2 linked regions of the Panacibacter microcysteis genome follow. Each later gene encodes a partner of the first gene's protein in a complex. Links are inferred from orthologs where the notes say so. Each region holds a gene or a part of one and is shown on either strand. Other genes may lie near its edges.

Evidence for each region.
Region 2: the proteins of I5907_RS20210 (region 1) and accD are in contact, whole or in part, in a solved structure (PDB 8UXZ), measured with the Escherichia coli proteins. The link is inferred for Panacibacter microcysteis from one-to-one orthologs.

What each region holds. Positions count from the first base shown.
Region 1 is NZ_JADWYR010000003.1:194,607-197,913, reverse strand. What follows is about bases 1-2,974. They hold I5907_RS20210 (acetyl-CoA carboxylase carboxyltransferase subunit alpha), read right to left. Parts: upstream 1,999-2,974; coding sequence 1,003-1,998; downstream 1-1,002. Other genes in these bases: I5907_RS20200 (hypothetical protein), read right to left, coding at 2,556-2,974; dapA (4-hydroxy-tetrahydrodipicolinate synthase), read right to left, coding at 1-815. In the rest of the region: more of I5907_RS20200, read right to left, coding at 2,975-3,062. UniProt on the Escherichia coli protein: Component of the acetyl coenzyme A carboxylase (ACC) complex. First, biotin carboxylase catalyzes the carboxylation of biotin on its carrier protein (BCCP) and then the CO(2) group is transferred by the carboxyltransferase to acetyl-CoA to form malonyl-CoA.
Region 2 is NZ_JADWYR010000002.1:343,699-347,016, reverse strand. What follows is about bases 59-3,043. They hold accD (acetyl-CoA carboxylase, carboxyltransferase subunit beta), read right to left. Parts: upstream 2,025-3,043; coding sequence 1,092-2,024; downstream 59-1,091. Other genes in these bases: secDF (protein translocase subunit SecDF), read left to right, coding at 2,553-3,043; I5907_RS13390 (hypothetical protein), read right to left, coding at 59-662. Outside these bases: more of I5907_RS13390, read right to left, coding at 1-58; more of secDF, read left to right, coding at 3,044-3,318.

The sequences.
Region 1 (3,307 bases):
TTGTTTTTCAACAAGCCCATTTCTGTCATAAATGCTTTTACACCGGCAGGATTGTTTTCTTCAAACATGAGGTTGTAAGCATCTACCAGTGTATCGTTGATGGTTTTTGCTTTGGCAAAATCGTTATCGAGGCAAAAACGCACCATGTCTGAAAACGCCCTGGGATAAGCGTTTGCTGCAACACTTATAACACCTTTCATGCCGCAGGCTATTTGTGGCAGCGCAAGTGCATCATCGCCACTTACAACAAGAAAATCTTTTGGTGCATGGCGCAGTATCTGTATACACTGGCCCATATCGCCACTGGCTTCTTTAATACCTGCAATATTGCTTACTTCTTTTGCAAGACGTATGGTGGTTTCTGCTGTAAGGTTGCGGCCTGTTCTGCCCGGTACATTGTATAACAGGATCGGTTTGGGCGATGCTTCTGCCAGCGCTTTGTAGTGCTGGTACAAACCTTCCTGCGATGGTTTACTGTAATAAGGAGAAGCACTGAGTATGGCAGTGGCATTTTCCAGCGGGTAATTCTGCAGGTCTTTCAGCAGGTCTTTTGTATTGTTGCCACCAATGCCTACTACAACGGGCACGCGGCCATTTACTTTTTCAAACGTAAATTTTACAACATCTGTTTTCTCAAACTTATCAAGTGTAGGTGTTTCGCCGGTGGTGCCAAGTGTAACCACGTATTCTGCGCCGCCGCTTATGACGTGCTCAATAATATTGGCCAGTGCAGCAAAATCTATAAAACCCTGCGCTGAGAATGGCGTAACCAATGCTACGCCTGTACCTTGTAACTGACTGAGAAAAGATGACATTTTTAAATTTGATATTGTGAGCCGTCAAGTTAATGAAAAGATCATTTAAGCATGCAGTAAATTTATACCTGCGGGCTGGTTGACAACAACTGCGCTGCTGCACCCGGAACTGTTGCCTGCGGTGATGCAGTACAAGTGTGCGACGCAACAGGTGCTACATTGAAATACCGATGCCGGGTTCATAACCTTACTCCGCCGCATCTGTAACGGGCAACTCATCCCAAAAGCCCATTTTGCCAAACTTCTCTATGCGGTAATCCATACGGCTTTCTGCGGGCATATCTTTTACTTCGCTAAGTGCTTTGCTGATGTAACCCTTTAGTATTTGTGCAGCTTCTGCATAATCCCAATGTGCGCCGCCAACCGGTTCGGGCACGATATCGTCTACCAGGCCAAAACTGTGCATGTCTTTTGCGGTAAGGCGCAACTGCTCTGCCGCTATTTCTTTTTTGTCCCAGCTACGCCAGAGAATGGAGCTGCAGCTCTCCGGGGAAATAACGGTGTACCAGGTATTTTCCATCATCAGCACCTTATCTCCCACACCAATGCCCAATGCACCACCGCTGGCACCTTCGCCAATGATGACACATATAATAGGCACTTTGAGGCGCACCATTTCGTAAATGTTACGGGCAATAGCCTCGCCCTGGCCACGCTCTTCGGCCTCGAGACCGGGATAAGCGCCGGGTGTATCTATTAAAGTGATGACAGGTTTGTTGAACTTTTCGGCAAGCTTCATTAACCGGAGTGCTTTGCGGTAACCTTCGGGATTGGCCATACCGAAATTGCGAAGCTGCCTTGTTTTGGTGTTGATCCCTTTTTGCTGGCCGATGATCATGACGGTTTGCCCATCGAGCTCTGCAAAGCCGCCCACCATTGCTTTATCGTCTTTTACATTGCGGTCGCCATGTAACTCAACGAAATTGGTGGTCATTTTCTCTATATACTTGAGTGTGTATGGGCGGTCCGGGTGGCGGCTGAGCTGTACGCGCTGCCATGGTGTAAGGCGCTCGGTAATTTCTTTGCGTTTATCTACTATAGAATCTTCCAGTTGCTGAATGATTCCTTTATAATCTATTTTGGAATTTTTTTCAGCAAGTTTTTTGTTTTCCTCAATATGTTCATACAGCTCCTTGATGGGCTGTTCAAAATCCAGGAATTGTCTATTGGGGTATTGCGGCATAATGCGAATATATAGATTGATAGGCGGTAAAATTACAGTGAGAAATTTTTTGCGGAAAAGTTTTGTTTGAAAAATATGTTTCCCCTTATCTTTGCCGTCCCGAAAACAAAGGGAACTACAAGGATCGGTAGTTCAGTTGGTTAGAATGCCGCCCTGTCACGGCGGAGGTCGCGGGTTCGAGTCCCGTCCGGTCCGCAGAACATAAGATGTTGAAATCCTTACTGGGCGCTACTTTCAGCGCCCAGTTTGCATTTTAGGGAATTGCTTCCCCCCTCGAAAAAGTGCTCAAATCTGCTTTTTCTGCATGATTTGCCTCAAACATGCAACACCCTTGCGACAACCAAAAAGCATTGTAACCGTTTGCACTACCGGCTACTTTTTGCGAAGCTAGACAAATACAAAAGCCGGTAGCAAATGAAATTACTTTGTCAAACTTTTTCAGTTTTAATAACGGCTTTTTCCAATGCTCCGGTGGTGCTTTATAACAAACGTAGTCCACGCCTTCAATCATGCCGGCATTGTGTTCCAGGATTGCGACGAATATTGCGTGGAATGTTCTACAGTAATTTGGCCAGTTCTCGTGAATCTTCCGGGATGGTAAATTCTTTCTGGTCTAGGTCGGGCAGCGATCCATGTTCAAGATAATGTGAACGCTTTGCCCAAATCGCTTCGCACTGATCTTCAAGATCGAGGATTTCGAAAGCGATCGGTTCACGCAAAGCAACTGTTTCTGAATTATTGGATCCACCATACTCGTCAATCCGTGCACGCAAATAGTTCATGCGAGTGTATAATGGCGACCATTCTTCGCGCAATGCTTTTCGTACTGTATCATTTGAAGCAGGCATTTCAGAGGCTGTAGAATCAACTATAATTGCCTCTTTTACGGGTCTCCGTAATAAATTCTCCAGTGATTCCCATAGCAATCGTCTAGTGCCGGCGTTCTCACCCTTTAACAGCTGTTGTTTGATATCATCATCATCCCCAAGCTGCTTATACAGCCCACGGCCAACGATAAAATTTTGGCCTCCAGTTAACCAGCCGCGGATATTGTCTTTTAGCATAACACAAAAATCCGCCTAATCAGGCGGCACTCAAAGGACAGTAAGAATGAAAACGTCCACGGCTTGCTGCTGTGGTGGAATTCATTGAATGTCCTGCCCGGCACAATAGCCGAATTGTAAAACTAAAGTTGAAGTTGTGAACTAATGCTCAAAATTGTACCTCATTCCCGAACTGTAGCTGATACCGAACTGCAGTCGATTGTTACTACGACTGCCAGCATAGCAGCAAACCGCATGTTAGCTGC
Region 2 (3,318 bases), on another replicon or contig:
GGAGTCTTCATTATGGTCTTGAAAAAAGTCTCAGATTGTGCATGAAAAGAATATGATGGCAACACATAAACCCTGCCGCTGAAACCACCGCCTCCGCTAAACCCGCCAGGCGCATAACATCCACTTTTGCTAACAGAATTTTCATGAGATTCTCCTATCTTCAAAACAACTTTATCTCCCACCCTTTCCGCTGTTAGTGATAGTTCATGTGCATTGATGGCCCTGAAAAAATCTTTTGCACGTAAATCTTTCTTGTTTGAGGTATTACTATTATACTTTAAGCTCCATATAATATTTGGCGGCCTGGATGATACTTCATTTTTACTTATTTCTGTACTTGCAAACGCAATAATTGAATCTTTTGATGCATGAAAAGACACTAGCGCAGAATCGGTTGCAACGTTTTTAATTTCAATAAGCATATCATTTGGACAAAAAGTCAATTGGAAAAGTTTTCCCTCAAAAAGATAGGAGTTGTGCTGTAAGCTATTTACATTGACCACCTGGTTACAATAAAAATTTTGTTTATACAAAACTTTGGTTGTGGCTGACCCACCCTCATAATTGATAGACAGCAATACAGTGTATTTAAGTGCATCATCGAGTGTAATATAAAACTCGTTACCGGTGCCAGGGTATAATTTGGCTTTCGATCTGGCCATTTCCAGGTCAGTATTTTTGTCTTTTGAAATAACTTTGAAAGATTTGAAAGTGCGCTCCCAATCATATACACAGTATTAGAACCTGGTTTTCTCAAATAATTGTAGAAAGTATCGTTATTACTTTTTTGAGCAATTACGTCGTAGCCTCTGTCATAAGATGTTATTAGAGAAATGTATCTACGCAGTACTTTAAAGTTGCTATCGGTAAGAAAGTGGTAACAGTTATCGCGTTCAGCAAAGCTTAGAGATATTCTTTTTGTAATGTTGTTTGCATTACCCCGGGAAACATAATTATCCGATTTGCCATGTGTGATGACCTTAGTTTCACTATCTGTTATCTCATATGTTTCCAGCGTATTTGCAACAAAAAAAATTACACATTATGTAAGTGTAAGTAAATAACGGGTTGGGTTCATGATGAATATAGAGTTAATTCCTTAGCAGCACAATCAACTGAGAAAGCCTGTCTTTCAATTTTTTTCTGTCGATGATAAAATCAAGAAATCCGTGCTCCAGTAAAAACTCGCTTCTTTGAAAACCCGGTGGCAGATCTTTCTTTATTGTTTCTTTAATTACACGCGGGCCAGCAAAACCTATCAACGCGCCAGGCTCTGCAATATTCATATCTCCCAGCATACCAAAACTTGCAGAAATTCCGCCAAAAGTAGGGTCTGTAAGTAATGAAATATACGGCAGGCGGGCTTCACTTAGTTGTGCCAGTTTTCCGCTTGTCTTTGCAAGTTGCATCAGGCTAAAAGCACTTTCCATCATACGTGCGCCGCCGCTTTTGCTAATCACGAGATAAGGCAGTTTGTGCTCAAGACAATAGTCCACAGCACGGCTAAACTTCTCTCCCATAACGCTGCCGAGTGATCCGCCAATAAATTCAAAATCCATACAGGCAACCACCAGTTCCTGGCCGTTTACTTTACCAACAGCCACGCGCATACTATCTTTTAAATCTGTTTTAGCATGTATTTCGTCCAGTCTTTTTTGATATGGCTTTAGGTCAGTAAAACCTAAAAAGTCTTTACTTACGATATTATCATACATAATATCATATTCCCTGTTGTCGAAAAGAATGTCGAAATAATCTTCGCTGCTGATGCGGTGGTGGTAATTGCATTTTGGACAAACAAAAAGGTTTTCCTGCAATTCTGTTGTTGTGGTTATATAGTTACACTCGGGGCATTTGTTCCAAAGACCTTCCGGTGTTTCTTTTTTGTCTGCAGTAGATGTTGTAATTCCTTTTCGTAAGCGCTTATACCACTTTTGTCTGGGCTCGCCATGCTGAACGTTCGATGCTGCTGCCTCATTTCCTGAAAGATTGTTCTCAAAATCCTCTTCCTTTTTTGTTGTCATAAAGGCTTTTTGAAGGAGACAAAAATAAGGAGTTTAACCAATTACGAGTTTTTTCATAAAAATAATTTAGGATCAGGCTTTTGGGGAAAGCGTCAAAGCCGGTTATAGCCTGACTGCCAGCCAGGTATATATGATGCCGGAAGAGCAATCTTGTATAACAGCTTATATAAACGTTGCAGCAAAATCTAATGCCAACAATCACGTGAGCATTTGTATAATGATTGTCGTTTTGGTTTACGAAGACTGCAGCGAAGCTGCTGCCTGATGATATGCTGCACAAGAGTGCGACGCAACAGGTGATGCCATAATGACGAATGCCGGGCCAACAATAAAAAAGGTTTTTGCACTGCCAGTTTAAACAAATAAGACGGGTAACGCAGGCAATGCATCTGATTACCTTAAAAATCAATTATAAACCGGCTTATTCTTTAGTAAAATGGCGTCTGAGAGGGCTTTTTTTTGCTGTGCTATTTACATATCAAACCATTATCTTTGCCGCTCACAAAAATTTTGTAAACCCAGTACTATATGCAACTTAAAGGTTTGGTGCGGTTCTTTACCATCTTGCTTGTCATTATCTGCCTCTATCAATTATCATTTACATGGATGGTACGCAACCATGAGAAAGCCCAGGAAGAAAAAGCGGCTGCCTGGGTTAAATCTTACTACCCTCCAGCTTCTGCCAAATACCCCGGTGATGCAGAGCGTGCCGCAGCATATGCAGACTCTTTGGACAACCTGGAAAAAGAGCGCCTGCAACGTTTGCTTGACAGCACAGAAGAAAGTAAGATTGGACTGTTTGGACTTACCACTTACAAATATGCAAAAGACCAGGAACTAAAACTGGGTCTCGACCTGCAGGGTGGTATGAGTGTAACGATGGAAGTGGGCCTGGATGGTTTGATCCGCTCGCTGGCCAACTATTCTAAAAATCCTGCCTTTAATACGGCGATCAATAATGCGGTTGCAAGAAAAGCAAACACAGGCAGTGACCTGATTTCCCTGTTTGCAGATGAATACAAAAAAACATCTAACGGTGCGAAGCTTGGACCCTTGTTTGTGCAGAGCATGCGCAAAGACAACTCAAAAGCCAAGCTGGACCCCAGCGATGAAGAAGTAATTACGTACCTGCGCCTGCAGGCCGGTAATGCATTCAACAATACTTTCCGCATTCTCAGCAACAGGATCGACAGGTTTGGTCTTGCATCACCAACCATTAATCCTGATCCGGAAAAAGGTATCATTAATGTAGAACTTGCAGGTATTAAAGATCCTGAAAGAGTACGTAAGTATT